Regions from separate parts of the Luedemannella helvata genome, predicted to be linked through region 2. Evidence: riboswitches for the same ligand, from Rfam matches in the RefSeq annotation. Region 2 holds a riboswitch; the other holds the start of a gene.
What was found. A riboswitch is a leader RNA that binds a small molecule or an ion and turns the genes downstream of it on or off. The one in region 2 is predicted to bind cyclic di-AMP.
Positions count from the first base shown of each region.

Region 1: another riboswitch for cyclic di-AMP. It lies ahead of ABD191_RS22485 (C40 family peptidase); the one in region 2 lies ahead of ABD191_RS06650 (C40 family peptidase).

Region 1 covers NZ_BAAALS010000026.1:15,666-24,198, reverse strand. Annotated here, with positions in the region: gene ABD191_RS22510 (GH1 family beta-glucosidase) at 130-1,485, opposite strand; gene ABD191_RS22505 (GNAT family N-acetyltransferase) at 1,503-2,210, shown strand; gene ABD191_RS22500 (lysophospholipid acyltransferase family protein) at 2,194-3,051, shown strand; gene ABD191_RS22495 (DUF6082 family protein) at 3,089-3,805, opposite strand; gene ABD191_RS22490 (DUF6232 family protein) at 3,927-4,313, opposite strand; cyclic di-AMP (ydaO/yuaA leader) riboswitch at 4,777-4,948, shown strand; gene ABD191_RS22485 (C40 family peptidase) at 4,959-5,957, shown strand; gene ABD191_RS22480 (Rv0361 family membrane protein) at 5,999-6,472, shown strand; gene ABD191_RS22475 (sigma-70 family RNA polymerase sigma factor) at 6,532-7,473, opposite strand; gene ABD191_RS22470 (mucoidy inhibitor MuiA family protein) at 7,709-8,533, opposite strand, start outside.
Region 2 covers NZ_BAAALS010000005.1:56,317-64,849, reverse strand. Annotated here, with positions in the region: gene ABD191_RS06680 (hypothetical protein) at 1-208, shown strand, start outside; gene ung (uracil-DNA glycosylase) at 273-947, shown strand; gene ABD191_RS06670 (TVP38/TMEM64 family protein) at 982-1,728, opposite strand; gene ABD191_RS06665 (type 1 glutamine amidotransferase) at 1,725-2,444, opposite strand; gene ABD191_RS06660 (MurT ligase domain-containing protein) at 2,614-3,846, opposite strand; gene ABD191_RS06655 (TIGR00725 family protein) at 3,884-4,366, opposite strand; cyclic di-AMP (ydaO/yuaA leader) riboswitch at 4,664-4,833, shown strand; gene ABD191_RS06650 (C40 family peptidase) at 4,838-5,692, shown strand; gene ABD191_RS06645 (ROK family protein) at 5,803-7,014, shown strand; gene ABD191_RS06640 (extracellular solute-binding protein) at 7,097-8,380, shown strand; gene ABD191_RS06635 (carbohydrate ABC transporter permease) at 8,394-8,533, shown strand, end outside.

The sequences.
Region 1 (8,533 bases), on a different contig from region 2:
CCGGCCCGGGCCCGCCCATCGGCCGCAGGCGAGCTAGATTCACATTGAACGCACCGGCCACGTAACCCGCGTCCGGCGTCTACGACCACGGCCCGGGGTTCCGATCGAATCCCCGGGCCGTGCGCGTTTTCAGCCGTTGATCAGGCCCTTCAGCCAGTGGTAGCTGTCCTTCGGCGTGCGCGCCTGGGTGTCGTAGTCGACGTGCACCAGACCGAACCGCGGCGGGTAGCCCCGGGCCCACTCGAAGTTGTCCAGCAGCGACCAGTGGAAATAGCCGCGCAGGTCCACCCCGTCGGCGATCGCCCGGGCCGCGGCGGCCAGGTGCGCCTCGGTGAACCCGATGCGCGGCGCGTCGTCGACCCGCCCGTCCGGCCCGACCTCGTCCAGGTAGGCGCATCCGTTCTCGGTGATGTAGATCGGCGGCAGGGCCGGGTAACGCTCCCGCAGCCCGGTCAGCGTCGCGTAGAGGCCCTCCGGCTCGATGGGCCAACCGATCCCGGTGCGCTGCGGCGCCTCGGGCACAAAGGCCTCAACCCCGATCTGGTACGCGCTTCGCGCCGCGCGGCCTTCGGCCGGCAGCGGCGAGTCCCGGACGTGCACCCGGTAGTAGTAGTTGACGCCGAGGAAATCGAGCGGCGCGGCGACGGTCTCCAGATCGCCGTCGACGAGAAACGAGAAGTCGGTCAGATCGCCCCACACCTCGGGTGCGTCCGCCGGATAGCGTCCGCCGAGCAGCGGCTCGGTGAACAGGCGGTTGACCAGCAGATCCTGCCGGCGCGCGGCGGCCTGGTCGGCCGGGCTGCCGGTCGCCGCAACGGCCGGCGACATGTTCAGCGTGACGCCGACCGGGGCGCTCACCCGCTGCCGCAGCTCGCGCACCGCCAGGCCGTGGCCCAGCAGGAGGTGGTGGGCCGCCGCGAGCGCTCCGTGCCCCTCACGGGTGCCGGGCGCGTGCCGCCCCTCCGCGTACCCGGTGATCGAGGAGCAGTAGGGCTCGTTCAGCGTGATCCAGTGCCCGATCCGGTCACCGAGGGAGTCGGCGAGGATCGCCGCGTACTCCGCGAAGCGCAGCGCCGTGTCCCGCGCGCGCCAGCCGCCCTCGTCCTCCAGGGCCTGTGGCAGGTCCCAGTGGTAGAGAGTGGCCCACGCGTCGATGCCGCGCTCGGCCATGCCGTCGAGCAGCCGCTTGTAGAAGTCCAGGCCCTTGGCGTTGGCAGGCCCGCGCCCGGTCGGCTGCACCCGCGGCCACGCGATCGAGAACCGGTACGCTCCCGCGCCCAGGCCCGCGATCAGGTCGAGGTCCTCGGCCCAGCGGTGGTAGTGGTCGCAGGCCACCGCGCCGCTCGCGCCGTCGGCCACCGCGCCGGGGACCGCGGTGAAGGTGTCCCAGATCGACGGACCGCGCCCGTCCTCGTCGACGGCCCCCTCGATCTGGTACGCGGACGTGGCGACGCCCCAGACGAAGCCGGGCGGGAGTCCGATCATGAATCGCAGGGTACCCGGTGTTCATCCGCGATTGGCACGAAGAACCATGGTGCTTCGCCGAGGAACTCGGCGCCCGGCTGCGCTCCCCTGTCCCGGGCCTGGACGTCGACGAGTTCGACGACCACTGCGACCATCTCGTCGTCCGCGAGGAGCACACCGGCGAGACCGTGGGCACCTACCGGATGCTGCCCCCGGCGAAGGCCGCCGCCCTCGGCCGCCGGTACGCCGACGGCGAGTTCGACCTGCGCCTGCTCGCGCCGCTGCGCGACGCCGTCGTCGAGACGGGCCGCTCGTGCGTGCACCCCGACCACCGCTCCGGCGCGGTCATCAATCTCATGTGGACCGGCATCGCCCGCTACCTGCACCTGATGGGCAAGCGCTGGCTCACCGGCTGCGCCTCGGTGCCCGTCGGCGACGGCGGCGTGGCCGCCCGCGCCGTGTGGGGCATGGTCCGCGGGAAGCACCTCGCCCCGCCCCGCCTGCGGGTCACCCCGCACAACCCGTACCCACTGGAGCAGGACGACCCGCTGCCGCGCGCCGCTGCCCTGGCCCTGACCCCCGCGCTGCTGCGCGGCTACCTGCGCCTGGGCGCGTGGGTGTGCGGGCCGCCCGCGTACGACCCCGACTTCGCGGTCGCGGACTTCTTCATCCTGCTCTCGCTGGACCGGATCGACCCACGCTACCTGCGCCACTTCCTCGGCGACGTCGATGAACCCGCTCGGTGAGCACGTCACGGTCGGCGCCTGGGTGGGTTACGGTCCGCAGCCGGGCTGCGGCGCCGGTTGCCTGCCCGGCGCCGGCGCGGTGCCGGCCGCCGGGCCGCTGCGCCGCGCGGCCCGGTACGCCGGCATGGCCCTGCTCCTGCCGGTCGCGCTGGCGCTCGGCGCCGCCCTGCCGCTGATGCCGGGCCCGGTGCGGCGGGCGGCCGTGCGCGGCTGGTTCCGGGCACTGCTGAGGGCCGCCGGCGTGCGCCTCGTGGTCCGGGGTGTGCCGCTCGGTCGCTCCCCCGCGCTCGTGGTCGCCAACCACGTGTCCTGGTTGGACATCCCGGCCCTGCTCGCCGTGGGGACGCTGCGGGTCGTGGCCAAGAGCGACGTTCGCGGTTGGCCGGTGGTCGGCGCCCTCGCCGCCCGCGCGGGCGCGATCTTCATAGACCGTACGCGCCTGCGCGGCCTGCCCCGCACGGTCGCCGAGGTGGCCGACGCCCTGCGGTCGGGCCACAGCGTGCTCGCCTTCCCGGAGGGCAGCACCTGGTGCGGCCGCACGGCGGGCCGCTTCTATCCGGCGGTGTTCCAGGCGGCGGTCGACGCACGCGTGCCGGTGCGCCCGGTGCGCCTGACGTTCCGGCTGGCGGATGGCACCGCCACGACGGTCGCCGCATTCGTCGGGGACGACACGCTGCTCGACTCGGTACGCCGCGTCGTGGCGATCCGGGACCTGACCGTCGAGGTGACGTTACGACGGCCGGTTGTCGCCGTTGCGCGTCTGAGCGGAGCCCATGGGACGCCGGCTTCGCGGCGGGCGCTTGCTCACCTGTCGCACGGGTCCGTCGTCACGTCTGGTTGACATCGCCAACCTGGCTGGCCTTCAGGCGAGCCGCCTGCTACGCCCGGTGCGGCTGCCGTTCACCGACCTTCCTGGACAATACATACCCAAGAAGAAGTCCACCGGCGAAGCTCACGGAGTGGGGACGGGACCGCCTGGACGATGGCTCCGTACGGGGGCTGACCATCACTTCGTCCTGCTCGGCGGGGGTTTCCCAGGCAAGCCGGGCCGGCAGCTTGACGGCTTCGACATAGGCGTCATCGACCAGTCGGATAAACCGCCGGAGTCGCCGGTCAGAAACTGCCCTACGCGCCTCACCGTGTTTCTCCCAATACGAACGGCCTGGGGTGCGGGAGAACAGGCTCATGGCGGCGGCGGTGACGGCCACCTCGGTCATCTGGCCGAGCAGCCACGAAGTTTCCCAGCTCGAAATGATCAGATTCACATACGTGATGCGGCGCGCTTCCACTGCGCTTGCGGCCGGGTGGCCCCAGCACTCCAGGAGAACCGGGTCGTCAAGGGCCGCCATGATGAGCCCCGCGTGCTGTTCGCGCTGCGCGAGAATCCGGCTGTGCCGCGCCTGGCGGGCCTGCAGGAAGACGGATATCCCGACGCCGAGCAAGGCGATGGCCGAGAGAACGGCCGCGGCGGCGCCGTACGTCTCGCCAATGGAGCTGAGCCGTTCCCACTCGCTGATGTCGCCGCGAAACAACGTCAGCGCGAATGGCGAAAGCAGGACTCCGACTACCAGGCTGAGCACGATCGTGGCGACCACCGCCCACCGCAACCCGCGACCGGCGATGCCGCGGATGTGATCCGATCTACGGTGCACCATTCGTCCCGCCTGAGGATCGGTTGACGTACATCATTGCTAGCACGTCTCGACAAGACACCGCCTACTCCGAGGCGTCTCTCGGCTGGTCGATGATCCGGTACACCATGCGGTGAACCTTGCCGAACTCGACTGCGTCGCGGCTGGCGTAGATATGCAACCAATCTCCCCGGCACCGCACCCAGAGTTCGTACGGGCGGGTGTGCCAGCTGTGGACCGCCGCGCCGGTCAGCGCGACGACCAGGCAGACCGAGGCGCCGCCGACGGCGCAGCGCCAGAGGAGGTCGTCCATGCCGATGACGGCGGCAAGGCCGATGATCGCGATACAGATGGCGGTGACTGAGAGGGTCTGTGCCGAGGGGTGGCTCGGGCCTCTGGCGACGGACAGGTGCGTTACGTCGCTGAGGGGGTGCCAGACCCCGCGAACGTGCAGGCGGCCCTCCGTTAGCACTACGCCCGAGCGCGGAGAAGATGACGTTTCCCTTGGCCCGGGACGCTCAGGGTCAGCTTGGTGGGCGTCGGCGTGACTATGGCTCACATCGTTCTCCTACAACTCGTTCGCGCGGGTTGAGCAGGAGTGACGGCGTTCGGGCAGCGGGACGCCACCGTTTCACTGTGGCGTCCGGAGCCCTGATGTCATTGTGGGCCAGTTGGTGGGTCCGGGGATACCTCAAGGTGCCCCTGGGACTTCGATGACCGCCGCGTCCGCCCAGCTGGGTCGCGTGGGCGCATCGTTACGGACAGTAAAGAGCAAATTCACACATCAGTTGGACTTTGAACGACAAACGCGACAACTTGGCCTACCCAATCCCAGGCAGCTCACGTACGGTGGCTAGGCCTGGCCGGCCCCAGCCACCCACCCCCGGGTGGCCCGACCGGGCACCGCCGAATCGGCAAGCCGCCTGCTCGCGGCCCATTCCCCCGGGCCGCGCGTGTGGCCGGCCCCGAACCGGGGACCCACTTACGGAACGTCACCTCGACGCTCCGGCTCCCCTGGGGTGAATCCGTCCGCCCGCGGACGGTAGGGCGACCTTCCTTCCCGCCCGAACCCGTCAGCTAACTCGGTAGGCGGTAGTGGGAGAAGGAGTGTTCCCCCGTGCCACCAGCCCGCAGGCTGCTGCGGGTGGCTCGCGTGCTGCGACCGCTGCTCATCGCGGCGGCGATCGCCGGCGTGTTCATCGCGCCGAGCGCCGCACACGCAACGCCATCCGTCGAGGATCTGCGCAAGCAGATCACCGCCAAGTCGACCAAGCTTGAGGCGGTCGTCGAGCAGTACAACAAGGCCCGTGAGGACCTGAAGAAGAGCAAGGCCGAGGCGGCCGCGCTCGAGAAGAGCATGAAGCCGCTGCAGGCGCAGATCGACGCCGCGCAGGAGCGCGTCACCGCCATCGCGGTGCGGGCCTACAAGGGCGGCGACTTCGCGGCGATGAGCTCGGTGCTGGAGAGCGGGTCGGCCGCGACGGCCGTGGACCGGCTGACCACCATCGACCGGATCGCCACGTCGAACCAGCGGGAGATCGACGCCTTCCACGCGGCACGCCGCGATAAGGACGCCCGGGCCGCCAAGCTCGCCGACCTGGTCAAGAGCCAGCAGAAGACGGTCGATGACCTGGCCGCCAAGCGCAAGACCATCACCAAGGAACTGGATCACCTCTACGACCTGCGCCGGCAGGCGTACGGGTCGGCGCAGGAGACGACGAGTACGAACTCGAACTCGGGCGGCTCCAGCGCCCAGGCACCGAGCGTGTCGGGCAAAGCGGGCGTGGCGGTGCGCTTCGCCTACGGCGCCCTTGGCAAGCCGTACGTGTGGGCGGCCGACGGCCCCGGCGGGTACGACTGCTCGGGCCTGACCCTGGCGGCCTGGCGGGCGGCGGGCTACTCGCTGCCCCACAACGCCGCCATGCAGTACAACCAGCTCCCGAAGATCAGCCGCAGCCAGCTGCGGGCCGGCGACCTGGTCTTCTACAGCGGGCTGGGCCACGTGGCGATCTATGTGGGCAACGGCAAGGTTATCCACTCGCCGACGTTCGGCGAGGTCGTGAAGGTCGCCTCGGTCGACATGATGTCGATTTACGGGTACGCCCGCGTCGCGTGACGGACGGCGACGACGTGCGCTGGGCCGATAAGGTTCGGCGCATGTCGTCGCCTCCACCGCCGGGCTGGGACCCGTATCAGCCCCAGCCGAAGAAGAAGCGCAGCGTTCTCAAGATCGTCATCATCTCGATCGTGGCCGTCGTGATCCTGTGCGGCGGCGCGGTCGGCACGGGCATCTACTTCATCGTCCGCACGGTGGACAACGCGACGCAGCCGATGCGCGACGCCGCCACGGGCTACCTCGACGACCTGCGCGCCAACAACTACGAAACAGCGTACGGGCGCCTGTGCGGGCGGGTACGCGACCAGTACAGCCAGGCGCAGTTCGTCGCCGCGGTGAGCGCCCGGCCGCTGACCGGCTACACGGTGGTCGGCTTCAACGTGGCCAACCAGAACGGCCTGGTGGACGGCAACGTCACCGTCGAGCGCACCAACACCGACGGCACCAAGGTCCGCCACATCATCCCCATGGTCAAAGAGGGCGACACCTGGCGGGTCTGCGGCGACCCGGACTGACCTCGCGACGTGAAAGGGCCGGCCCTCGACGGGCCGGCCCTTTCACGTTGTCCTTTGTCCTACGCGGCGCGCAGGCCCTCCGAGCGGGCCAGCTCGCGCAGCCGGCCGAGCGCCTGGATCTCCAGCTGGCGGATCCGCTCCCGGGAGAGCGAGAACCGCGACGCGACCTCGGTCAGCGAGTGCTCGCGCCCGTCCTCCAGACCGTAGCGGGCCCGCATGATGCCGGCCGAGCGGTCGTCGAGGTGGTTGAGCAGGCCCTCGATGCGCTGGCGCTCCATGGCCGCGAGCACCAGCTCCTCCGGCGACGGCGCGTCCGCGTCGGAGACCAGGTCGCCCAGGTTGGTGTCGCCGTCGTCGCCGACCGGGGTGTCCAGCGACACGGTGTCCTGCGACCACCGCTTGAGCTCAGTGACCCGCTCCAGCGGCACGCCCATGGCCTTGGCCAGCTGCTCGGGCTCCGGCTCGGCGCCGTGCTCGCGGGTGTACTGCCGGGCGACGTTGCGCATCCGGTTGACGTCCTCCACCAGGTGGACGGGCAGCCGCACGGTGCGCTCCTGCTGGGCGATGGCCCGGCTGATCGCCTGGCGGATCCACCAGGTCGCGTATGTCGAGAACTTGTAGCCGCGGACGTAGTCGAACTTCTCCACGGCGCGCACGAGGCCGGTGTTGCCCTCCTGGATCAGGTCCAGCATCGGCATACCGGAGCGCACGTAGCGCCGCGCGATCGACACCACCAGGCGCAGATTGGCCCGGATGAACACGTCCTTCGCGTCGGCCCCGTCGGCGACCAGGCGACGTAGCTCGTCCGCTGTGGCCCCTTCGGGGATCTTTCCCTCGTCCAATAGGTACTCGGCGTAGAGCCCCGCCTCGATCGCCCGGGAGAGGTCCACCTCCTGGGCCGCGTCGAGCAGCGGAGTCTTCGAGATCTCGTGCAGGTAGACACCAACCAGGTCGCGCTCCTCGGCGACCTCATCGGTTCGTAGTACCGTAGTCTTCACCACTGCTCGGGTCCCTCCCCGTCGTCGCACGCCCCTACCGGGTTGTGCCCTTGGGCTGTGCCCCTGACACAACAGAGCCGGGGCCACGATGATTCCGTTCCCGGCGTCGTCTGCGTCACATTCGGGTGACGAGCGCACCTCAGGGCACCACTTACCGTGACCGGCCTCACCAAGCTATTCGGGATACCCAAGCAAAAGGTTTGGCTAACCCGATAGACGCGCGGGAAACGGCGCAGGTTCACTCCCGCCAGCCGGCCACTTCCACGCCGCGGCCCAGCTCCACCCGCACCCCGAGATGGATCTCGCGCACCGCACCCGGCTCTAGATCGAAAACCCACGTGAGTACGCCGAGGTCGCTGCGCTCGGACGGCGTGGGATCGATCTTCGCGTCCTTCACGGTGATGTCCGGATCCCTCGCCACCGGGATCTGATCGAGGACGGTGACCCGTGCCGGGCGGGGTGTGTGGTTGCGCACAATGATCTTGTGCTCGGTCTCCAGCCGCCGCGACGAGCCGAGCACCGCCTTGCTCGACGTGCGCCGCACCAGCTCCCGCTCGACGCGCAGCCGGTCGTCGACGCCGAGCGCCAGCTCGACCTCCTCGCCGGGCGCCCATGTCTGCAGGGCGGTGCTGCCGATGAAGTCCCCGCCGTGGAACACGGCCGCGAGGCCGGGCAGCAGGGTGTGCGCCGAGGAGTTCGTGACGACCGCGCGCAGGTGCGCCTCCGCCGCGCGTACGGGGGCCGTGAGGTAGTCCAGCGCGGCCTCCAGGTCGATGACGGCCACGGTGGCCCGGTGCGCCCCGCCGTCGGCGGGCACGGCCACCGGCCGGGCCGGCTGGTAGGTGGCGGCCGTCACGCCCTGCTCGACCGTGGCGGAGACGCCGGTGATCGGGGCGGCCGCCTCCGCGTCCATGGCGGCGGCGTAGGCCTGCATCGGCGGGGCCGCGCCCGGCGCGGCCATGGCCAGCACCGGGCCGCCGCGCGGCGCGGCCGGCGGCGGAAGCGGCATGGGCCGGATCCGGTCGAGGTACCAGGGGTCCAGCTCGGGCACGATCACCTGCCC
Region 2 (8,533 bases):
CTACCTGCTGTGGTGCCGCACGGCCGACGTCAAGGCCGGCGGGACGATCACGGTGTCGGCGAAGGCAAGCCTGCGCTCCGGCGACGGCGACCCGGTCGTCTCGGTGAACCGCTACCCGCCCGGCCTGGCGCCGTGGGCCAAGGGCGCGCGGTCGTACCCGGACCCGGTGTCGGGCAACAACGGCAACCTTCCCGGCTTCGGCGGATGATCCCGCATGTCGGTGGACGCCGTTGCTCCATCCCGTGTCGGTGGGTGGCGATAGCGTGTCCGGCGTGACTTCGGATCTGCTTGACCTGCTGCCCGCGCCGTGGCGCGCGGCCATGACGCCCTTCCTCGACCAGGCCGCGGTGGCGCAGCTCGCCGCGTTCGTCGACAAGGAATACGCGAACGAGACCGTGTACCCCCCGCGTGACGACCTGTTCGCCGCGTTCCGGCTGTGCCCGCCGGAGGCGACCCGGGTGCTGATCCTCGGCCAGGACCCCTACCACAAGGCCGGCCAGGCGCACGGGCTCAGCTTCAGCGTCCGCCAGGGCGTGTCCGTGCCGCCGTCGCTGCGCAACGTCTACAAGGAACTGCGCGACGACCTCGGCGTCACCCCGCCCAAGCACGGCGACCTCACCGCCTGGGCGCAAGCCGGCGTCCTGCTGCTCAACTCCGTGCTGACCGTCCGCGAGGCCAGGCCCGGCTCGCACGCCGGCAAGGGCTGGGAGGAGTTCACCGACGCGGCCATCCGCGCGCTCAACGCCCGGGCGGAGCGGGTCGTGTTCCTGCTCTGGGGCGGCTACGCGCGCAAGAAGGCCCAGCTGGTCACCGGGCCGCAGCACGTGGTGCTGGAGGCCGGGCACCCGAGCCCGATGAACCCGAAGGGCTTCCTCGGCAGCCGGCCGTTCAGCGCGGCCAACGCGGCCCTGACCGAGGCGGGCCAGCCGCCGATCGCCTGGGGCTGAGGGGCGCCTACGGCTGACGGGCGTGGGCCCGCGGTCACCGCCCTGCCCGGGGCGATCCGCCGGGGTCGACCGGACCCGGGCTCACGGGGATGACACGGGTGCGGCGGCGCCAGGCGGTGACGGCCGCGACCGTGAGCAGCAGGCTGAACGCCATCGGCAGCAACGTGACGGGGTTGAACGGGTCATCGCTGACCACCGCCGCGCCCAGCAGCGCATAGCTGACGCCGGCCGGCGGGGCGGCGATGACCGTCCCCAGCAGGTAGTGCCGCCACGGCACGCCCGTGGCGCCGTACAGGTAGCCGGCCAGCCCGAACGGGCCGATGGGCAGGGCGCGGATCGCGGCGATGCCGAGCGTGCGCTGCCCCGAGACGAAGCGGTCCAGGCGCCGGAGCCGGCCGCCGGCGTGCCGCACGAAGAACTCGCGCCCCAACGCCCGGCCGGCCGCGGCCGTGACCACGGCCGCGACCAGGGCCGCGACGACCGCGACGAGGGGACCGGCGACCGGGCCGAGCAGCGCGCCGCACGCCATCGAGATCGGCGTGCGCGGCACCATGCCGGCCAGGAGCACCACGACGAGCAACCCGACGCCGACCCAGCCGACCGCGCCCAGGCCGGCGACCGCCTCGGCCGCCTCGCGTACCGGCACGAACGCCGACACCACGGCCAGGGCCGCGACGCCGCCGACGAGTCCGGCGGCGCGCAACGCCACCGCCCGCCTGCCGCGCGGCCGGCCGTCCGCCGACTCCGTCCCGCGCGCCCGCGAGGTGGCCTGAGACGTCATCCGGTCCGGACGGCGCCGAGGCGCTCGCTGCGCAGGCGGCCCGGCCACGTGTCGTCGACCGGGGTCAGTTGCGCGCCGGTGGCCCAACCCAACACGAGGTCGGCCAGGGCGGGGTTGCGGGCCAGCGCGGGGCCGTGCATGTACGTGCCGACGATCTTGTCGCGCCAGGCGCCCTCGGTCGTGCCGTCGTTGCCGATGCCGGCGCTGACCCGCGCGAGCGGGCGCACGCCGGGGCCGAGGTGGGTGCGCCCGCCGTGGTTCTCGAAGCCCGTGATGGTGGGCAGGCCCAGGGCCGGGTCGGGCTCGCCGACCAGCTCGCCGACGGCCCGGCTCGGCCCCCGGTCGGAGTCGAGGTCGAGCAGTTCCAGGCCGGGGTACTTGGCGCCCTTGGCGAAGAAGGACCGGCCGAGCAGCTGGTAGCCGGCGCAGATGGCGAGCACCGCCGCACCCCGGTCGATGGCGCGGTGCAGACCGCCGTCGGCGGCCAGCCGCTGCGCGGCCAGCGCCTGCGGGCCGTCCTCGCCGCCGCCGAGCAGGTAGATGTCGCCGTCGGCGGGAACCGCCTGGTCGGAGCGGACCTCGATCGCCTCGACGGCCAGGCCGCGCACCTGCGCGCGGCGCACCAGGATCAGCAGGTTGCCCCGGTCGCCGTAGGTCGACAGCAGGTCGGGGTAGAGCCACACGATCCGCAGCGCGGACGACGACCCGCCGTCCAGGTGGGAGGCGGCCGCGACATCGGCGGCCGCCTCGTCGACGATCGCCACGTAGGTGTCCGTGTCGTCCGGGCGTGCGTGGGCGGGCCGGTAGCCCGGGGTGCCGTAGGGACTCGTCGCGTGGCTTCCGGAGGGGTGGCTCTCGCCGGAGGTGGATCCGCGACCGATCGGCTCAGTTGACACGGTCAAGCTCCGCTCGGATGTCCTGGAAGGCGGTGTAGTTGGAGATCACCTCAAGCCGGCCGGGCGGCACGGCGTTCAGCGCCCGGTCGAACGAGGTGACGTGCTCGAACGGGATGGCGTTGACCTCCAGCCGCACGGCCAGGTCCATCGCCCGGTCGCCGGTGATGAGCACCCGGCGGCCACGCAGCGGGGAGAAGTCGACGTCGTAGAGCCAGGAGGTGTCCAGGCCGTCGGGGTCGCGCGCGTTGATGGACAGCAGGGTCGGCGCGTCCTCGGCCATGTCGAACGCCTCCAGCCAGCCGGCCGGGTTCTTGGCGAGCAGCAGCCGGATGGTGCGGCCGTCGCGCTCCACGGTGGCGTACCGCCCGGCGATCGAGGCGACCGACGACAGCCGGGGCAGCGCGTCCGTCACCCGTACGCCGAACTGGGTCGCGACCGCCAGCGCGGTGGCCGCGTTGGCGACGTTGACCCGCCCGGGCAGCTGCAACGACACCGGGTGCGCGACGCCGGCCGGGTCGATCACGGCGCCGTCCGCGACCGACCAGGTCGGCGCCGGCCGGCGCAGGTCGCCGGCCACGCACCACCAGTCGTCGCCGTCGCGCTCGATGTGCGCCCCGCACTCCGGGCACACCCACGAGTCGTCGTGCCAGCGCTGCCCGGACGCCACCCACGTCACCGACGCGGCGTCGCGGGCGGCCCAGGTGACCATCGGGTCGTCGGCGTTGGCGACGATGTGCGTGTCCACGCCGCGCAGCGCGTCGCGCCACAGCGCCGCCATCATCGCGACCTCCTTGGCCCGGTCGAGCTGGTCGCGGCTCAGGTTGAGCAGCGCGATCACCTTCGGGTTGGTGGCCTCCACGACCTGCCTGAGGTAGTGCTCGTCGACCTCCAGCACCGCGTACGTGGTGTGGCCCGCCTTCGCCAGCGCCGACGTGTGCCCGGTCGGCATGTTGGCGCCGAGGGAGTTGGTGGCGACGTCGCCGAGCACGCCCATGGCGGCGGCCGTGAGCCGCGTCGTGGTGGTCTTGCCGTTGGTGCCGGAGATCAGGGCGATCGCCCGTCCGGCCGCCAGGTGCGCCAGCAGGTCAGGGTCGATCTTGAGGCCGATCCAGCCGCCGATCACCGAGCCGTCGCCGCGGCCGGCCGCCCGTGACAAAGCGGCGGCGGTCTTCGACACCGACGTGGCCACCTTGGCGCGCAGTGGCAGCTTGTTGTCCGTCATCGTCTGTGGTCTCCCGGGACTCGCAGATGCGACGACCCTACCGGGCGGCCTCCAGTGCCGCCCGCACCGCCTCGGCCGGCGTCGTCACGACGACAGGCCCCGCGACGGGCTCCCCGGCCGGGTCCACGACCCGCCATCCGCCCAGGACGACCACGGGCCGCTCGCGCCGCATCGCGAGCGCGACCTCGGACAGCGTGCCCCACGACCCGCCCACCGCGATGACGGCGTCCGCCGAGAGCACGAGGATGACGTTGCGGGCCTGGCCCATCCCGGTCATCACCACGGCCGAGAAGTCCTCGTCAGGAGTACGCGTGACCGCGCGCCCGTCGTCCGGGCGCACGGCGACGACCAGGCCGCCGGCCGAGCGTGCGCCGCGGGCGGCCGCCGCCATGACGCCCGGCCCGCCGCCGCACAGGACGGTGGCACCCGCCCGGGCAAGCAGTTCGCCCACGTGACGGGCCTGCTCCGCCTCCGCGGAGGTGCACCGTGCCGGCCCGCAGACCGCCACCTGGATCGCCACGCCTGCTCCATCTCTCGACAAATCGGATACCTCTCGCGAGGCGCAGAACTTTTCTTGTGACCTGGGTCACCAGCGTTTGTCAGCCTAGCGTCACCGCGCCTTCGCGGAAGGTGAGAGCACTTCGGACAGCCCGGCGCAGGCGAGCCGTCTTCGCCAACGGTGATCACCAGACGTAGCTCTGCGGCCACCTCGGGTGATCGGGGATGTGGGTTAGAAAGGCACCCGACCCGGGTCCGCCCGGGCCGCGCGACACCCGGAGTCACGCCGAGTCCTGCCCGCCCGGTGGCGCGCCAACCCCCAACAACTGCACAGGGAACCGGGCAGGAGCGGGGGAACCAACTCTCGCGGACGTCGCCCCCGGCGTCCTTGGGGTGTAGCCGCTCACGCGGCCGGGCATCGCGGCCCCACGCCGCCCCCTTCGCGCCCGAACCCGACAGCTAACCCCGCAGGCGTGCCGAAGGGACTGTCTTCGTGCGCAACTCCACCACCCCGGGCATCCGTGTGCCCCGAAGGAGCCGTAGCCGGCTCGCCCTGCGGCTGGGCACCGTGGCCGCCGCCACCTGCGGCGTACTCGCCGGTGGTCTGGTCGCGGCCGGCGGCGCGCAGGCCGCGACCACCACGGTGACCACCGCGTCGGTCGCGTCCGTGTCGAGCGCGGCGGCCAAGCGCCAGCCCACGGGCGCGACGCTGCGGGCCAGCAGGACCACCGTCAACAAGGGCCAGGCCACGCGCCTGACCGGCATCGTGACCGTGGGCACGGACGGCAAGCGGCTGGCCGGCGCCACGGTCACGCTGCAGGCCCGCGTCGCCGGCGGGAAGTGGCACAACGTCGCGGTCCGCAAGCTGACCAGCAACGGTGTCTTCACCGTCCAGCCGGGCACGAGCCAGACCCGCCAGTTCAAGCTCTACGTGACCGCGTCGAAGAGCCGGCTGGCGTCCGTGTCCAATGTGGTCACCGTGACCGTGCGGCCGACGGCCCGGCAGAAGGTCGTGGCCGCCGCGCAGCGCGGCATCGGCAAGCCGTACGTGTTCGGCGCGAGCGGGCCGAACGCGTTCGACTGCTCCGGCCTCACCCTGTACGCCTACCGCGCGGCGGGCGTGCGGCTGCCGCACAGCGCCGACGCCCAGAAGCACTACGGCAAGGCCGTGTCGCGGGGCTCGGCGAAGCCCGGCGACCTGGTCGTCTTCTACAGCGGCGGGTACGTCTACCACGCCGCCATCTACGCCGGCAACGGCTACATCTACGAGGCCGCCCGGCCCGGCACCCGGGTGGGCAAGCACAAGCTCTGGAGCGGTTCCGTAGGGTTCCGCCGCCTCGTCGCGTAAGCCGCGGTTGACGACTCGTCACGCCCGCCCGAGGGATCGGGCGGGCGTTACGAGTTCGTGACGTGTTTATTACTTGACGAACGAAACTAATGCCGCCGATCCTGATCACCATGAACAGCGAGGTGACGGGCGCCGCGACGGTCGGCGACGCGACGGCGGCGAGCATCTTCGTCACCGTCCTGACGCGCGGCCCGATACCCCGCACGGAGATCGCCGCCCGGCTGGGCGTCTCCGCCGCCACCGTCTCCAAGGCCGTGCGGCCCCTGCTGGCGGCCGGTTACCTGACCGAATCCGGTGGCGAGTCCGAGGCCGCCACGCGCCCCGGCCGCCCGGTCGTCCCGCTGCGCGTCGTGGCCGAACGCGAGTACGTCATCGGCGTGAAGCTGGCCGCCGACCACCTGTCCGGCGTCGTGGTCGACCTGCTCGCGAACGTGCGCGCGGCGCGCGACGTCGCGCTCACCGACCACTCCGTCGCCGGTGTCATCAACGCCATCGGCGCCCTCGTCGACGACCTGCGCGCCGCGGCGGCCGTCCAGGGTGGCCAGGTCACCCGCCTCGGCGTCGGCCTCGGTGGCCATGTCGACGCGCGCGCCGGCGTCGTGCGCTACGCGCCGTTCCTGGCCGACGCGGCCGGCGACGAGTGGCGCGAGGTGCCCCTCCGCGAGCTGCTCGGCACCCGCTGCGGCCTGCCCGTCGTCATCGAGAACGACGTCAACTCCCTCACCGTGGCCGAGCAGTGGTTCGGCGCCGGGGTCGACGTGCCCTCCTTCGCCGTCGTCACCATCGGCGCGGGCATCGGCTGCGGCCTGGTCGTCGGCGGCGCGCTCGTGCACGGCGCGGTCGGCCTCGCCGGCGAACTCGGCCACGTGCCGATCACCGCCGACGGTCCTGAGTGTCCACGCTGCGGCAAGGCCGGCTGCGTGGAGTCGATCGCCGCGGAAGGGGCGATCCTGCACCGGGTCCGCGCCGCCACCGGGCGGCCGGACCTCGACATCACGGCCGCCGCCGTCCTGGCCCGCGAGGGCGACCGGGGCGCCGCGGCGGCGTTCGCCACCGCGGGCGACGCGCTCGGCCGGGCGCTGGCCATCGTGGCGAACCTGCTCAACCCGCACCGCATCGTGCTGTCCGGCGAGGGCCTCGCCGCCAGCGACCTGTTCGAGTCCGCCGCGCGGGCCTCGTTCGCGCGGCACGCCTTCGGGCAGGCCGCCGACTGCGACCTCGTGACCCGCCCGCTTCCGGACGCGATCTGGGCGCGGGGGGCGGCGGCCGTAGCGATAGCGCAGCTGTTCCGCGGCCCGTCAACTGGCATCCCCATGCGTTGACCAGCCGCACGCACCACGCCGGCCGCTGCCCCCTGGCGGCCACTCGTCCCCTCGAAGATCCCTCATCAAGGAGTTGAGCACCGTGCGAAGCGTACTCAACCGCCGGCGTTTTCTCACCGCCGGTGTAGCCGCGCTCAGCGCCACCGCGCTGGCCCTGACCGGTTGTACGACCGACGACCCCGAGCCGACGACCTCCGCCGAGCTGTCCGGCACGGTCACCTTCTGGCACGCGTACAGCGCCGACTCGCAGGAGGTCAAGACCCTCAACGAGGTCGTCCTCCCCGGCTTCAAGGCCAAGCACCCCGGCGTCGACGTCAAGCAGGTCGCCATCCCGTACGACCAGCTGCACCAGAAGCTCATCACCGGGGCGGCGGCCGGCGACGTGCCCGACGTCATGCGCTCCGACATCGCGTGGGTCTCCGAGCTGGCCAAGCTGGGCCTGCTGGAGCAGCTCGACGCGGCCATGCCCGACTTCCAGGAGCTGGCCGCCAGGACGTTCCCGGGCACGCTGGCCACCAACCTCTACAACGGCAAGTACTACGGCCTGCCGCTGGACACGAACACCCGGGTCCTCATGTACAACGCGGACGCGCTGGCCAAGGCGGGCGTGACCGAGCCGCCGAGGACGTTCGACGACCTGCGCGCGCTCGCCACCAAGCTCGACGGCAAGGGCGTGTTCGCCTTCGCCGACAACGGCCTGTCCGGCTGGAACGTGCTGCCGTGGATCTGGTCGGCGGGCGGTGACATCACCAACCCGGAGTACACGAAGGCGACCGGGTTCCTCAACAGCCCCGCCTCGGTGTCCGGCGTCCAGCTGCTGTTCGACCTGTACGGGCAGAAGCAGCTGCCGAACATCATCCTCGGCGGTACGGGCGGCACGCCCACCTCGGACGGCCTCGCCACCGGCAAGTACGCCACGATCCTGGACGGGCCGTGGATGTACCCGATCTTCCAGAGCGCCCACCCCGACTTCAAGCTGCAGGTCGCGCCCGTGCCCGCGGGCCCCGGCGGCAGCGTCAGCGTGGTCGGCGGCGAGGACGTCGTGGTGTTCAGGGCGTCGAAGAACAAGGCCGCCGCCCTGGAGTTCACCCGCTACCTGCTCTCCGAGGAGGCGCAGCTGGCCATGGCGAAGGTCGGCCAGATGTCCGTGCTCAAGGACCTGGACGTGACCGCGGTCAACCCGATCTACGGCCCGTTCGTGCAGCAGTTGCAGACCGCCAAGCCGCGCCCGCCCGTACCCAACTGGTCGAAGATCAACGACCTGCTCCAGGCGAAGCTGCAGAACGCCTTCAAGGGCGACCTGACCGTGCAGGCCGCGCTCGATCAGGCGGCCGCCGAGATCGACCCGCTGCTGGCGCAGGGCTGAGGCAGCCGCGGCCATGGCAGTCCAGGCACCCGTGGTTCCCCGGCGCGCGAGCGCCGGGGAACCGCCCCCGGGCCGGTCCACGCGGCGGGTCCGCGCGGGGCACTCGCTCGCCGCGTACCTGCTCATCGCGCCGGCCTTCGTCATCTTCACGGT